Regions from separate parts of the Priestia aryabhattai genome, predicted to be linked through region 2. Evidence: a T-box and tRNA genes for the amino acid it is inferred to sense, from the RefSeq annotation. Region 2 holds a T-box; the other holds one or more tRNA genes.

Region 1 (7,607 bases), on a different contig from region 2:
AGATAAATAAAAGTACAGGATTAAGTATAGCTGAATGCCATAAATTCCACCAACCATAATGAAAATATCCCCAAGGAGCAGGTAATAATGTAAGCATTTCATAAAGCAAAATGGCTATTAACCAAAAAATAAAATAACAAACTTGCCTAATATAATCCCTTTTAAAGGGATACCAATTAAGGAACATCATATTAACAGGTGGGAGTAACACAGTATGAACAAGAAGTCCTTTCCAATCTGCACCGTCTGTGAAATACCAGTACCCATGATATTTTAAATCTATGTACACATCGAAACTACTTTGAAAAGCAATTGTAAACAACCAGAGATGAACAATTTGATTTGCTGTCAGTCTTTTATTTGTTTTAAATGCAATAAAATTAAATACAATAATGGCAATAGCAAGTCCAATCATGTTTTTTCCTTTTTGATTTATTATACCATATAGTTACAATAAAATAAATTTATGGTATTAGTTAGACGCGTTTCTCTAGATATTTCTATATTAAATAGCTTTAATCAATAACAAAAATATGTAACATTAGATCTACCTTGATATTTTTATTACATTCTTCCTTTAAGGATACTATAATCTATAGTTAACTTATGCAGATGTTTCAATGATCTTGAAACTTCTAAAAAGATCATTCACAAGTGGCAATGGTAATAAAAATGCCAATAAATGAGAAACCTTAAATGAATAAAATAAATGAGTTGGAATAATGCAAACAAAGTACTAAAAAGTCCACTTTATAAAAAGGAAGTGTTTGTATGTGGATTATAAAGACTAAACATAGGAGAGAAGGCGGAGGGACAGTTACGCTTAAGCTAGAAAGCGAAGATGGTAAGTTTGATGTCAATGTTAGATGGGATGGCTGTACGGAAATTCACATTTATTCGATTACTGAAGAAAGCCGTGTACTTGAAGATACTTTTCATACTTGTGACTTAAACGGATTTATTGAAAAGTTGCAATTTTTTAGGTTTTGCCTGTAAATAAGAACGTTTATTCTTTATCTCTGAACATTCTCCATAATAATAAGCGACCTTATATATTCTAAACTGAATTAATAAGATCGCTTATACTGCATTCTGGTTTAATATCTTTTTGTCTTTCCCTCTAAAAATTAATTCATCTTTCATTAAACGTTTGACCCATTTTCAGGATCATTATTATTTTGATCAAATAAAAAAGTAAGGTAAGAATCTAGTTCAAATCGATTTTCTTCACAAAAGTTAGATAACATAGACTTGCTTTCTTCTTTCATTTTTAATCACTCCAATTTAAATTTTTTTACTTTCTTATGCATGATGACCATGATTATTCTTTTGACCCATTTTTCGTAAAATAAAGCTTACGACTAATACTAAAATAATTGATCCAATAATTGCGGGAATGATTGCAAATCCACCAACAACTGGTCCCCAATCTCCCAAGATAAGGCCGCCTAACCAAGCGCCAATAAAGCCTGCGATAATATTACCAATAATACCTCCAGGAACATCACTTCCCGTAATTAAACCAGCGAGCCACCCGATAATTCCACCGACAATTAGCATCCATAGAATTTCCATTTATATTCACCCCTTTTAAAATGTTTAGTTGACTTTACCCCTAACTAAAACCCATTAATCATGGTATTTTTTTCTTATTTAGAGTCTTTTCTCTCATTTTACTTATCTTTATAATTGAATCAAAACTTCGATAAGTATAGGTTTAAGATCATCCTTGTTAGGATAAAAGTAAATAAAATATTTCATCTATAGGAGGAGATCTATATGGATCTATATAGTCAAAACAGGGGGGAATCAAAATGACAGAGTCAAGAAAAATCCCCCCCCATCCTCAAGAGACTAAAAGAAGGGATCATGCTGAGCAGTATCCTACGGAGAATGAAACTCTATTTGATCGCTTTAAAATTGAAGAGACAGTCGATCCAATACCAACTGAAGAGGTAAAGATAGAAAAGCAAGATGAAAGAAATAAAAAGAAAACTAAAAATGAATCCTCCACTGAAAATAAATATAAAAAAAATTAATGTTAAATCAATAGCATGAAAAAGTAGATATTCTAATTACTTATTAAACTAAGTTATTAAAAAGTATTCAAAAGGAGTCGAAAGAATGAAAGGAATAAAGAGAACAGAACTACAGACAATCTTTGTTTATTTACATCCAGATGTATTAGCACAAGGTGGTATTTATTTTATCGGACTAAATGAACGAGACAGGGAGCTTCCTCCAGCGAGTATTGAACACTTACGTTTAGATATACCTAAACAAAATTTACCTTGGGATCTTGAAGCTCACCTTGTTGTAGAAGAAGGAAGATTCCAATGGGATGCTGTAAAAAAAGACTATATAGAAATCGTCGCCTAATAAAAATCTCGACATTTTACCATGTCGAGATTTTTCATTTAGATAGTTTATTGTAGATAATAGGGAGAAATATATGCTGAGCCTCATATAACATTTAGAAACAAAATTAAATAGTCCGTCCGTAAAAGTATACATTTTTAGTTACCATAATGTCTCTTTCCGGAAACAAGTGACCAAACGAGCTCTTGATACACAAGAGCTCGTTTGGTTGCCATAATTTTCGTTTATACATAATTTTATACATCTTTGATTTATCAAAGTTTCTATGATGACTAAGTATGGACTCTTTGCATAAAAAACAGCCTTTTATGCATATACTAGCCCTTATAAAAATAGTCTTTTTGAAAAATTTAAGCTATAATTTTTTAAAAATAAATTCCACATTTAGTAAAAGAAAGTGAGATCTAATGGAGTTCGCTCAATCTAAAATTAATAATAAATAGTAAAATGTAAATAAACAATCCATGCAGGAGATGGTTTAGTGATTATTGGTTATACCCGTCCATATAGCGAAGATGAAAATTTGGACAAATAATTACAGGCTTTGCAACCCTATAATTGCGAAAAGGTTTATCAAGAAAAAACAAATTCCTTAAAAAAGAGAGTGCAATTTGATGAGATGTTAGCTTCTCTCCAAGAGGGAGATACAGTAGTTGTCTATAAATTTTATTGTATTGCAGACTCTACTCGACACCTTATTGAATTAATTGAATATCTTTCTGAAAATCATATTCATTTTGTATCTATTCTGGATGATGTTGATACTTCAACATTAGAAGGAAAAAAGTTTTTCAATACCATTAAACGTATTGGCCAATTTCAACATGATGTCATCAGTGAACGTACAAAAGCTGGTCTTGAAGAAGCGAAATTGAAAGGAAAAAGTGGCGGTCGTCCTAAGAAACCTGACTATAATGTTCATCGTGCACTTGATATGTACTGGAGTAAGAAATATACGATTGCTCAAATAACAGAAGCTACAGGTATAAGTAAGACTACTCTATATCGTTACTTAGATAATTGAAACATAAAAGCCCATGAAGACTCATGGGCCTTTATTGTATATAGAAAATGTAACTACAAGAAAGCATAGGAATAAAGACTATTCCTATAGGGACTAGCATATGTATAAAAGGTATGTTTTTTATACATGTATTTTGCGAATGCCCTTGTAAAGAACGTTGAGAAATCAAGGATGTATAAAAAGCTGCATACTCCGGAAAAAGGGCCCTTGGCAGAATCGTTCTGCGACAAGGGTTCTTTTTTGTGGTGTGGTCCGGGAAGCGGAATTATGTTAACTATGGATGTATAGCGTATACAATTAAATAAAAGTATTAAGCCTTTATTTTGCCGACTAAATTTTGGATTAATTCTTTTGTGGTTAAAACTGTAGCAAACTCGTTGTCTAAAGTAGCTAATCACACATTATGTATTTGCTCAGCCGAATAATACGTATTATCTGTGCCTTTTATTGCAAATGCAGCTGTTGCATCTGATACTAAATACGTTTCAAATCCTAAATTACCACTCATTCGAGTAATAGTTGAGACGCAGTGTGGAGTTGTTAACCCCACTATTACAACCTTTTCTACTTGGTTTTCTTTTAAATGTTTTTCGAGTCCAGTTCCTATAAATGCACTATTCACTTTCTTTTAAAGATCATTTCGTTTTCAGCTGGGACTACAACATCTTTAAAGTCTGAGCTTGGTTTACTAGGATGGAAAATTGAATGGTCGTTATCAGATAAGTGTTGAATATGTATGATTGGGTATTTCTTTTCTCTCCATGTCTTTAAGAGAACTTGAATATTGTCTTCAACATTTAGGTTATTTCTTATCCCCCACTTTTCATCTTCAAAAGCCCTTTTAACATCGATAATAATTAAAGCTGTATTAAGGTTTTATTTAAATATATAGACTTCCTAGTAACAGTATTTTGTCAAATAGATTTTCACTACGATATAAAAATTACTTTATATTACAATTTAAATTCAATAAATTTCTCAAATATTACTTTTGCAGAATCTTTTTTAAAATCTTTTCATCTTTTCGCTTATGGGGTTGTCGTTTATTAACTTGAGATTTTTCGTCAAAATAATTAAATGAAGACAACAAAAAACACTCCTTCATTCTAGAATTAGAATGAAGGAATGTTTTCATCAAAGATTGATTGAATCACTACGAAGGTTTTGCTGTTAGTAAAAACAGCACCAACGCAACAAATTCAATGGTATGAGCGATGAGGGATTCGAACCCCCGACCCCATCCCTGTCAAGGATGTATTCTCCCACTGAACTAATCGCTCGTGATATGTATTGACTATATTATAGAAAGAGTTATCCAATTTTGTCAACTATTTTTCCACCGTTCCCAAGTTGGAACGATCGTCCTTACTTTTGATAAAATAAAAACATGCCATAAAGGAGCGTGACGGGATGAAAGCACATGTTGAATTTTATTTTGATTTTGTCTGTCCACTATGTTTTCTAGCCACCAAGCCTTTAAGAGAAGTCTTTAAAGAACAAAAAGCTGAGATTGAATGGAAGCCTTTTGAACTTCGTCCTGAGCCAGCTGAACAGATGGAGCAAATAGAAGGTTTATTAGAGGAATCTTGGGATCAATCGATAGTGCCTTTAGCACAACAGCTACACGTAGAAATGAAGATGCCGGACATGTCCCCAGTCCCACGTACTCGTTTAGCACATGAAGGCTTTCATTTTGCTAAAAAACATGGTCAAGAAAGTGCATATGTAGATGCTGTATTTAAAGCTTATTGGGAAGATGAAAAAGATATTAGCCAGATTGAAGTCTTAGCAGAAATCGCTGATTCCCTGCATTTAGATAAAGAGATATTTACACGTATCTTAAGAGACCGGACGTTTGAACAAGTTCATAAAAATAGCTTAGCTCATGTAACGGAAGTACCAACTTTAAAAATTGGCAGCCGCGTACTTCAAGGATTCGTTTCCAAAGAAACAATCGAAAACGCACTGTTAGATGAACGTTTTCTTAAAGACAGAGAGAAATGATTTACTAAGAGGTGCATTTGATGAATATTAATTATTATTTTAGTCGATTTTTAGCTAAGAAACCAGATAGCCCAACGTATGAAAGCTTAGCTACTTTACAGAACAAGCACATGCTTCATGTTCCTTTTGAAAACTTAGACGTTCTGTCTCAAACCCCTATCGTTATTGATTTAAAACGGATTTTTCAAAAAGTAATCGTAAATTTACGTGGAGGGTTTTGCTACGAATTAAACGGTCTATTTGGCTGGCTGTTAAAAGAAAGCGGATATGAAGTCTCCTACGTTTCAGCTACCGTCAAAAAACCCGACGGCACGTGGACCATTGAAGGAAGTCACGCTACAAACCTTGTAAAGATTGAAAATCAGTCTTACATCGTGGACGTTGGATTTGGAGATTCTGTTCGCAAACCAATGCCGCTAAGTGGCGAAGTGGTAAGAGATGTAAGCGGCTCTTACCGCATGACAAACGTTGCAAAACATACGTATGATTTGCAACGTTTTGAAGATGGAGTATGGAAAACACTGTACCGCGTGTCTACAATTCCTACAAAGCTGACTGACTTTACTCCTATGTGTGAGTTCAATCAGACGTCACCCGATTCTCCGTTTGTGCACAAACGTCTTGTTACTATCGCAACACCGACAGGGCGCATTACGCTCTCTGGTGAAACGCTAACTGTAACAGACAGCGAAAAAAAGACGAAAAGGAACGTTTCAGAAGAAGAAATTCCTGATATTTTGCAAAATCATTTTTATATTATTAAAGGATTTTATTAATATGCCTTACACGAAAAACCGGCCTCCTCATGGGGCTGGTTTTTGTACAGGAGTAATCATCCTGTTTTCTACAGGCGACTTTAAAATAATCGAGGTATTCACATTTCCATAAGGGATCAGTTCATCCACTAGCATTCGAAGTCCATCCATTCCAGACACGGCTGCTTTGATAAAATAAGAAACCGGCCCCGTTACACGATGACATTCAAGCACATCTTCATTTTGCTCAATAAAGTCTTCAAATTCCTCTGGTTTTCTTTTTAATTCACTTACTTGAATAAACAGCTGTGTATCTCTCCCTAAAGCTTTCGGAGACACCGTAGCGCTGAAACGTTGGATCACTCCTCGTTCCTGAAGACGCTGCAGCCTTTCTGATACGCTTGGACGGCTAAGAGCCAGCTTTTTTGATAAATCACTAATTGTCATACGTCCGTCTTTTTGCAAAATAGACAATAATTGTGCATCGATTTGATCCATACAAACCTTTCCTTTCAAAATGAATATAATAAATAAAATCTTTATTCAAGTTGATAACAGAACAAGTATTATTTCCTTCATTTATGCATGTGTTTTCTTTATTTAATATCCTATCATTAAAGCAGATGATTGAAAATGAAAATTCTGAAAAAAACAAACAAAGGGGTTTATTTATGCGAAAAGTTTTATGGATTATTCTTGGATGTACGATTGCAAGTATTGGTGTTCTTATCTTGCGGCACTCTCACGTAGTGACGGGAGGAACAGCTGGTCTATCTCTTAGCTTGTCATACGCCTTTCCTTTATCGTTTGCGGTGATCTTTTTTCTCATTAATATTCCTTTTTATCTCTTTTCCTTCTTTCAAATGGGATGGAAATTTACTACTACAACTATAGGATCAGTGTCTTTGCTATCGCTTCTCACTTCACTAGATCACTTGCTTCCTTCTTTTACACTTCCTAGCCTGATGGGTGCTGTTACGGGCGGACTAATTGCCGGCCTTGGCTTATCTATTTTATTTATGAACGAAGCTTCTCTCGGCGGCGCTAATATTTTAGCTTTATTCGCGCAGCGAAAATTCGGGTGGGACCCTGGAAAAGTGAATTTTTCATTTGATTTCCTTGTCGTGCTGTCGAGCATGTATTCAATTGGGCTTTCAAAAGGAATTTTCTCAGTTATGTCCATTGCCATTACAGGGTTTATCATCAGCTATTTCAAGCAAAAAATTGCTTTACACAATCAACCGACACCCGATTCTACCACACAGCCTTTAGATAATGCGCTTTCTAAATAAAAAACACGATTTAGCTGTGACTAAATCGTGTTTTTTATTTAAATTTTTTCTACTTTTATAAAATCAAATTGGGCTTCATATCCTTCTCCTTGAGGACTACAAGCGTAAATGCCAACTTGAACAGGTTCTTTGGATGAGTTCAATAAGTGAGCG
Region 2 (7,607 bases):
TCAAACGATGTAAATGTAATACTTGCGGCGATTGTTTCAAGTTCCTGGACCATTCGATCAGCGCTTTTATCGTTTAAGCAACTAAAGACTAAATGAATGTTTCGACCTTCATAATGAAGGCGTAAAGTAGATAATAAGCTATCAATGCCTTCTGCATTATGAGCGCCATCAACAATCGTTAAAGGATGCTCATTCACCGTCTCAAAGCGGCCGTTCCACTTTGTATGCTGAATCCCTTTCATAATTTGCTCATTGAAGATAGAGAGCTTTTTCTTTTCTTTTAAATAACAAACGGCCATTACAGCCAAAGCTGCATTTTTAACTTGATGATAGCCAAGCATATTTAATTGCAAGTGTTCAAATGTTTCATACGGCGTTTTTAACGCAAAGCCTTCTCCATTTGCTAAGGGCTCATAGTTTTCAATTTCAAATTCTTTTCCTAACACAAATAACGAAGCCTGCTTCGACTTTGCCTCTTCTGTAATGACGTCAAGCGCCTTCACTTGCTCTGCACCAGTAATAATCGGGACTTCTTTTTTTATAATTCCCGCTTTTTCTGCTGCAATTTCTTCTACCGTATCACCTAGTATCGCCATGTGATCAAATCCAATGTTTGTAATAATACTCACCATAGGATTCACAACATTTGTTGAATCATATCGTCCACCCAGACCTGTTTCAAAGACAACATAGTCAACTGAATTATGATAGCCGAAATAAAGAAAAGCCATGATTGTAATCACTTCAAATTCCGTTGCTGACCCTAAGCTTGTATGTTCTAGTCGCTCCACCACAGGCTTTACTTCCTGAACAAGAGCGGTCATTGCTTCATTTGAAATAGGCTGTCCATTCACGCTAATCCGCTCATTAAATGTTTCGATATAAGGGGAAGTAAACGTTCCAACCTTATATCCTGCTTCTTCTAATATGTTTCGCAAATAAGAAACGGTAGAACCTTTACCATTGGTCCCAGCAACATGAATAGCATTTATATTTTGCTGCGGATAGTCAAGCTGCTCTAACATCCATTCCATTCGTTCTAACCCCGGCTTGATTCCAAAGCGAAGTCTGTTATGAATCCAATCAAGCGCTTCTTCATATGTCGTTATCATCTTTTATTCACCTTTCTTTTCCATCGCTATTATTATGTAAAGAAAAAGCGTCGCTATACAAGCCACGCTTTTTCTGTTAATTCATTAACCCATTGATTATCCGCGTAATTCAGCAATACGAGACTGAACAGCTTCACGTTTTTCAACGTAATCTTGCTCTTTTGCACGCTCTTCTTCTACTACTTTAGCAGGCGCTTTTGCAATAAAGCCTTGGTTGTTTAATTTCTTTTGTACACGTTCTACTTCTTTGTTTAACTTGTCGTATTCTTTTTCTAAACGCGCGATTTCTTCTTCGATATTAATTAAACCTTCAAGAGGTAAAATTAATTCTGCGCCTGTTACAACAGCAGTCATCGCTTTTTCATCTAATGAAACATCTGTTGAAATCACAAGCTCACTTGGATTACAGAAACGCTCTACATACGCACGATTCTTTTCAAGCTGGCTTTGAATATTTTCATCTTTAGCTTTGATAAATAATTTTACTTGTTTGCTCATCGGCGTATTCACTTCAGCACGAATGTTACGAACAGCGCGGATAATATCTACAAGTAAACGCATATCGTTAGCCGCTTCTTTATCAGAAAGCTCAGCGCGGACTTCCGGCCATTTAGCTACTGTAATCGATTCGCCTTCATGCGGCAAGCTTTGCCAAATTTCCTCGGTAATAAACGGCATGAATGGATGTAAAAGTCGCATTGTGTTATCAAGTACATAAGCTAAAATTGAGCGAGTTGTCTTTTTAGCTGCTTCATCTTCTCCGTAAAGAGGAAGTTTAGCCATTTCAATGTACCAATCGCAGAAATCATCCCAAATAAAGTTATAGAGAATGCGTCCAACTTCACCGAATTCATATTTATCAGCTAATTTTGTTACATGCTCAATCGTCTCATTTAAGCGCGTTAAAATCCATTTATCAGCAACAGATTTTTCGCCTGATAAATCAAGCTCTTCAAATGTGATACCGTCCATATTCATTAATGCAAAACGAGAAGCATTCCAAATCTTATTTGCAAAGTTCCACGTCGCTTCTACTTTTTCAAAGCTGAAGCGTAAATCTTGTCCTGGTGAGCTTCCTGTAGATAAGAAGTAGCGAAGAGAATCGGCACCGTATTTCTCGATTACTTCCATCGGATCTACACCGTTACCAAGTGATTTACTCATTTTACGACCTTCAGCATCTCGTACAAGACCGTGAATTAGTACATCGTCAAACGGACGTTTACCCGTAAATTCAAGACCTTGGAAAATCATACGAGATACCCAGAAGAAAATAATGTCGTAGCCTGTTACAAGCACGTTTGTTGGATAGTAGCGTTTGAAATCAGCTGCATCCACATCCGGCCAGCCCATTGTTGAGAAAGGCCATAGTGCCGAACTAAACCATGTGTCTAATACATCTGAATCCTGTTCCCAGTTTTCGATATCTGCTGGAGCTTCATGATCTACGTATACTTCTCCAGTTTCTTTATGGTACCAAGCTGGAATGCGGTGTCCCCACCAAAGCTGACGTGAAATACACCAGTCGCGAATATTTTCCATCCAGTGTAAATATGTCTTTTCAAAACGATCAGGTACAAAGTTTACTTTTTCTTCTTGTTTTTGAAGATCTACCGCTTTATCTGCTAACGGCTGCATTTTTACAAACCATTGAGTTGATAAATAAGGTTCAACAACGGCACCGCTTCGTTCACTATGACCTACTGAATGCATGTGGTCTTCAATGTTGAACAATACACCGGCTTCTTGAAGGTCTTTAACAATTTGCTTACGGCAAGCAAAACGGTCCATTCCTTCATATTTACCTGCTTTGTCATTCATCGTACCGTCTTGATTCATCACTAAAATACGCTCTAAATTATGACGGTTTCCAATTTCAAAATCGTTCGGGTCATGAGCAGGTGTAATTTTTACCGCACCAGAACCGAATTCCATATCGACATAATCATCGCCTACGATTGGAATTTCACGACCTACAATCGGAAGGACAACCTTTTTGCCGATTAAGTGCTTATAGCGATCATCTTCAGGGTGAACAGCTACAGCCGTATCTCCTAGCATTGTTTCAGGACGAGTTGTTGCGATTTCGATATGTCCAGAACCATCTGCCAACGGATAGCGCATATGATAAAACGCACCTTGTACATCTTTGTAAATAACCTCGATGTCTGAAAGAGCTGTTTTTGTAGCTGGATCCCAGTTAATAATATATTCTCCGCGATAGATTAACCCTTTTTTGTAAAGCGTTACGAATACTTCACGTACTGCTTTAGAAAGGCCTTCATCAAGCGTGAAGCGCTCGCGTGAATAGTCTAAGCCAAGTCCTAGCTTCGACCACTGCTGGCGAATAAAGCTTGCATATTCTTCTTTCCATTTCCACGTTTCAGCTACAAAGTTTTCGCGGCCTAGATCGTAGCGGCTTTTCCCTTCGCTGCGAAGCTTTTCTTCTACTTTTGCCTGCGTTGCAATCCCTGCATGGTCCATGCCAGGAAGCCATAGAACGTCATAGCCTTGCATGCGCTTCATACGCGTTAAAATGTCTTGTAACGTTGTATCCCAAGCGTGGCCTAAATGCAGCTTGCCCGTTACGTTCGGGGGTGGAATTACAATTGTGTATGGCTCTTTTTCAGGGTCGTTTGTTGCTTCAAAAAACTTTCCGTCTAACCAATACTGATAACGATTTTCTTCAACGGCTTTTGGATCATACTTCGTTGGAAGAGTCACTTCTTTTTCAGACATAATGTATACCTCCATAATATAAAGTTTCAGTCTTTAGAAACTGTGTAAACCTTTTATAAACATAAAAAAACTCCTTTCCTAATAAAAGGACGAAAGGAGTTGATTTCGCGGTACCACCTTTTTTTATAGACGTATCCCGTTTGATAAGCCTATACACTTCATTTCATAACGGTTGATTAACCGGCTTTTTCTACTGAGCTATGCAGCTGTTCAAAAAAGCTACTCATAGGCGACATTCCGAGTGCACATTCTTAAGAAATCTCACAGCAACTGATTTCTCTCTCTGAAAGACGAACATCCCGTACTCTTCCTATTCACTGTATTTATGTATGAATTTCTCTTAATTATACTATATGAAAAAATGTTGAATCGTCAATAATCTTCTCCACTTTTTTACGATAATATTCATAATTTTTTTGTTCTGCTCTTTATTTTTTCATTCACTCGCTAAATTTGGAAATAAAATGAAGAGTTTACTCAAAAAAATAGCACCATTCTTTTCTTTTTTCATATACTGACTTTAACCTGGGCACGTGGATTGAAAGGGGCATGTACAAATGAAGAAACGAATAAATGTAAATTCGTATCAGCTGCAGCGGTGGCTCAAAACAGCAGGAGCGGCTTGTGGACAGTTTATTGTTCCTTTAACAATTTTTCAAGGTATACGTACACTATTTTTTCCTACAACCTTTGATGTACTGTTGTTGGCACTGCTTGCCATACTAGCGGTTGCTTTATATTCCGACTGGATTTAAAAACCCAAGCGCTATTCGTTCGCTTGGGCTTGTGCAGCTGCTTCCGCTGCCATTTTTTTTTGCTGATCTACTTCAAATATTTTAATATTCAGCTGTTCAATATTTTTCGTCAGCCAGTATGCTCGAATAAATGACTGCATATGTTCAAGCTCCGTTTTACTTTCTTTATGATGCCTATATTGAACGATACACTGATACAGGGGTTCTGGAAACGCTAAATAACTGTGCAAAAGCAGCCTTTCCTCTTCTCTGAGAGCAAAATGTTTTTCATACGTGCTAAACCACTCATAGCTGTCATAGGTAGTTACTGGGTATGTGCGAAGAGTACGGAAATAAAATGAGACCAAATCATAAATAGGTGAAGCATCTTTTGCATGTTCAAAATTAATAAAAAACCCATTTCCCCGTTCGTCATAAATAAAATGTTTAGCCGATAGCTTTCCATGAGAAGTAACCAGCCGGATCTTTTCTTTTTCCTCCATTTCATCGTTCCACTGATCGAGCTTTCCAAACCCAAATTCAAGCGCTCTCGTCATTTCATAATAAAATGTACAGTAATGCAATTCAAACGGGGACATATAAACTTTCTTCTCACATTCTACTACGTATTGCTTCAGCTCTTCCTGACGTTTTTCCCACGTTTTTTTCATCGATGTGTAATGATTTTCTATATCTTCTTTTTTCACTTCTACTTCCTGCGCCGAAGCGCCGTGAAGCTTAGCAAGCTCTTGAAACAATTTATGATATCGAATATCACGCTCTTCGGTTGGATTATTTGGGAGCCACGGCATTAAGTAATACGAGCCGCTTTCATCTGAAACAATGGGCTGAGAACGTTTCGTTTGATAAATAGGGACAAAGCCCATCCACCCTTTTTGATACACGTTCTGCAGCTTTTGAATGAAGTTCTGATTTCGCTCTTGATAATTCGTCATTTCTTTAAGCGCAAATACGCCAGTTTTCGTATAGACTTTTTTTACTTTTCCATAGTCTTCGATAAAGTCAACATCTAAGTCATATTCTTTTAACAATACTTTGTAGTCTGCTACTGTCCGCTGCATCTATATTCTCCTTTCTCATAAAAAATAAAGAAAACAGTTAAGACATTATATGCGTCAAAACTGTTTTCTTTCCGACTTTAACGAACGGGAATATTTAAGATGCTTCCTTCTTCCAGTTCATATTCATCTTCTAAATTATTCACTCGTAAAATATTTTGCACATTCGTTTTATAGCGGTCTGCTATCGTATCAAGCGAATCTCCGTCTTGAACAATACAAAGCTTCCACGTTGAAAAAGCTTCTTCTTCCCGAGAAAAGAGCTTTGTTAAATAAAGGGCGTTTTCATTTCGTCCGCTTTCATTTTCTTCTTTACGAAATTCAACAATAATCTTTTCCTCTTCTTGCTCAGCTTCTTCTTGGACTTCAGCATACGCATTCAATTCACTAGCTTGCGATTCTTCTAAGCTTTCTTGCTCTTGACGAAGCTGAACAAGCTCAATCACGTTGTCTTCTCTTTCTTCCTCGATTTGCGCTTCTTTTTTCACTTCGACTTCAAATGGTTCATATGCTTCATCTTCGTATTCAACGACCGGCTCAGCACGAGCTTCTTTTTTAAATACAGATGAAAAATAACTAGGCGGCTCTTCTGAAGGATCTTCTTCACTAGCCTCTTCCTCTAGAAGTTCTGGAGCTTCACGGTAGCTTAAATCAAACTCTTCTTCTTTCTCTTCTTCTTCTAGAGCAAAGTTTTCAGTATATACCTCTTCAGCATCGTCCACTTCTTCATAGGATACGATGTGCTGTTCTTTCGCAAACTCTTCTTCTTCTTCACGTTCTTCATGCTGTTCTTCATGCTGTTCTTCCGCAAACTCTTCCTCTTCTTCACGTTCTTCATGCTGTTCTCCGTACAATCCTGTGATGGACAAGTCAGCCATTAGCTGCAGCTGATTTGTGCCTGGCAATTCATAATCAAATAAATCGATAGATACATATACGTCTTCAATACTTTGAATACGATTTTTAGGAATGGTAATATCAACAGGAAATTGATGTGATAATTCAGCCGTTCCGTCTTCACGGACAGAGATAGATTGCACTTGATTCTCATTTGTATATTCTCGTAACGAGTGCTCTCCCTCGTACGTTTCGTATTCACCTGTTAATTGTAATGCTCCTCGAATAGACACATATTGGTCATATTCTTGAATAGATACTTGAGGCTCTAAGGAGATAGACAAAAGTTGTGAGACTTCCTGTCCTTTTTGAAACCATACTGATTCTTCTACGGAAAAACGCAGACATGATAAATTATCCTGCGACAAATTGTTCTCCCCCTTCCAACACCCGCCAGGTAATAGCGCGGTCATTAAAGATGTATGAACAAATAAATTAAAATATGTCTTTAAAACTAAAAAAGCTTACGGAATCCTCCGTAAGCTTTGGTATAAAAGTCAATCTGATTTAGCTGTTTATCCACGTAACTTCGAAAAAGCTTTTTCAGCTGCAGCAATTGTATGTTCAATGTCTGCATCTGTATGAGAAGTTGATAAAAACATTCCTTCAAATTGAGAAGGAGGTAAAAACACGCCTTCATTAGCCATTTCACGATAGTAAGCTGCAAAATAATCTAAATTGGATGTTTTCGCTGTTTCGTAATTTATTACTTGTTCGTTTGTAAAAAAGAATCCAATCATTGAACCAGCTCGGTTTACCGTAAACGGCACATCATATTTTTCAGCTGCTGCCATCAATCCTTCTTCTAATCGATCTGCTTTACGAATGAACTCGTCGTAAGATTGAGGTGTCAGCTGCGTTAATGTCTCGTATCCAGCTGTCATCGCAAGTGGATTACCTGATAATGTACCTGCTTGATAAATTGGGCCGCTTGGTGCAACTCGCTCCATAATTTCAGCTTTACCACCGTAAGCACCTACTGGTAAACCACCACCGATTACTTTTCCTAAGCAAGTTAAGTCAGGCGTAATGTTGTAGTAGCCTTG

What was found. The T-box of region 2 lies ahead of M3225_RS05435 (valine--tRNA ligase). A T-box ahead of a tRNA ligase gene usually reads a tRNA of that ligase, here a tRNA-Val.
Region 1: it encodes a tRNA-Val, which carries the amino acid that the T-box ahead of M3225_RS05435 (valine--tRNA ligase) is inferred to sense. The anticodon was not compared.

Annotation. Positions count from the first base shown of each region.
Region 1 covers NZ_JAMBOQ010000007.1:132,373-139,979, reverse strand. Annotated here, with positions in the region: gene M3225_RS24355 (hypothetical protein) at 1-415, opposite strand, end outside; gene M3225_RS24350 (hypothetical protein) at 772-996, shown strand; gene M3225_RS29705 (hypothetical protein) at 1,143-1,268, opposite strand; gene M3225_RS24345 (GlsB/YeaQ/YmgE family stress response membrane protein) at 1,303-1,575, opposite strand; gene M3225_RS24340 (hypothetical protein) at 1,815-2,039, shown strand; gene M3225_RS24335 (hypothetical protein) at 2,125-2,379, shown strand; partial or broken gene M3225_RS24330 (recombinase family protein) at 2,861-3,403, shown strand; partial or broken gene M3225_RS24325 (cysteine hydrolase family protein) at 3,714-4,261, opposite strand; tRNA gene M3225_RS24320 (tRNA-Val) at 4,612-4,683, opposite strand; gene M3225_RS24315 (DsbA family oxidoreductase) at 4,814-5,407, shown strand; gene M3225_RS24310 (arylamine N-acetyltransferase family protein) at 5,428-6,183, shown strand; gene M3225_RS24305 (Lrp/AsnC family transcriptional regulator) at 6,211-6,660, opposite strand; gene M3225_RS24300 (YitT family protein) at 6,834-7,454, shown strand; gene M3225_RS24295 (DUF1349 domain-containing protein) at 7,493-7,607, opposite strand, start outside.
Region 2 covers NZ_JAMBOQ010000001.1:1,040,521-1,048,127, forward strand. Annotated here, with positions in the region: gene M3225_RS05430 (bifunctional folylpolyglutamate synthase/dihydrofolate synthase) at 1-1,112, opposite strand, end outside; gene M3225_RS05435 (valine--tRNA ligase) at 1,209-3,851, opposite strand; T-box leader at 3,934-4,178, opposite strand; gene M3225_RS05440 (hypothetical protein) at 4,409-4,606, shown strand; gene ysxE (spore coat protein YsxE) at 4,618-5,667, opposite strand; gene spoVID (stage VI sporulation protein D) at 5,745-6,929, opposite strand; gene hemL (glutamate-1-semialdehyde 2,1-aminomutase) at 7,077-7,607, opposite strand, start outside.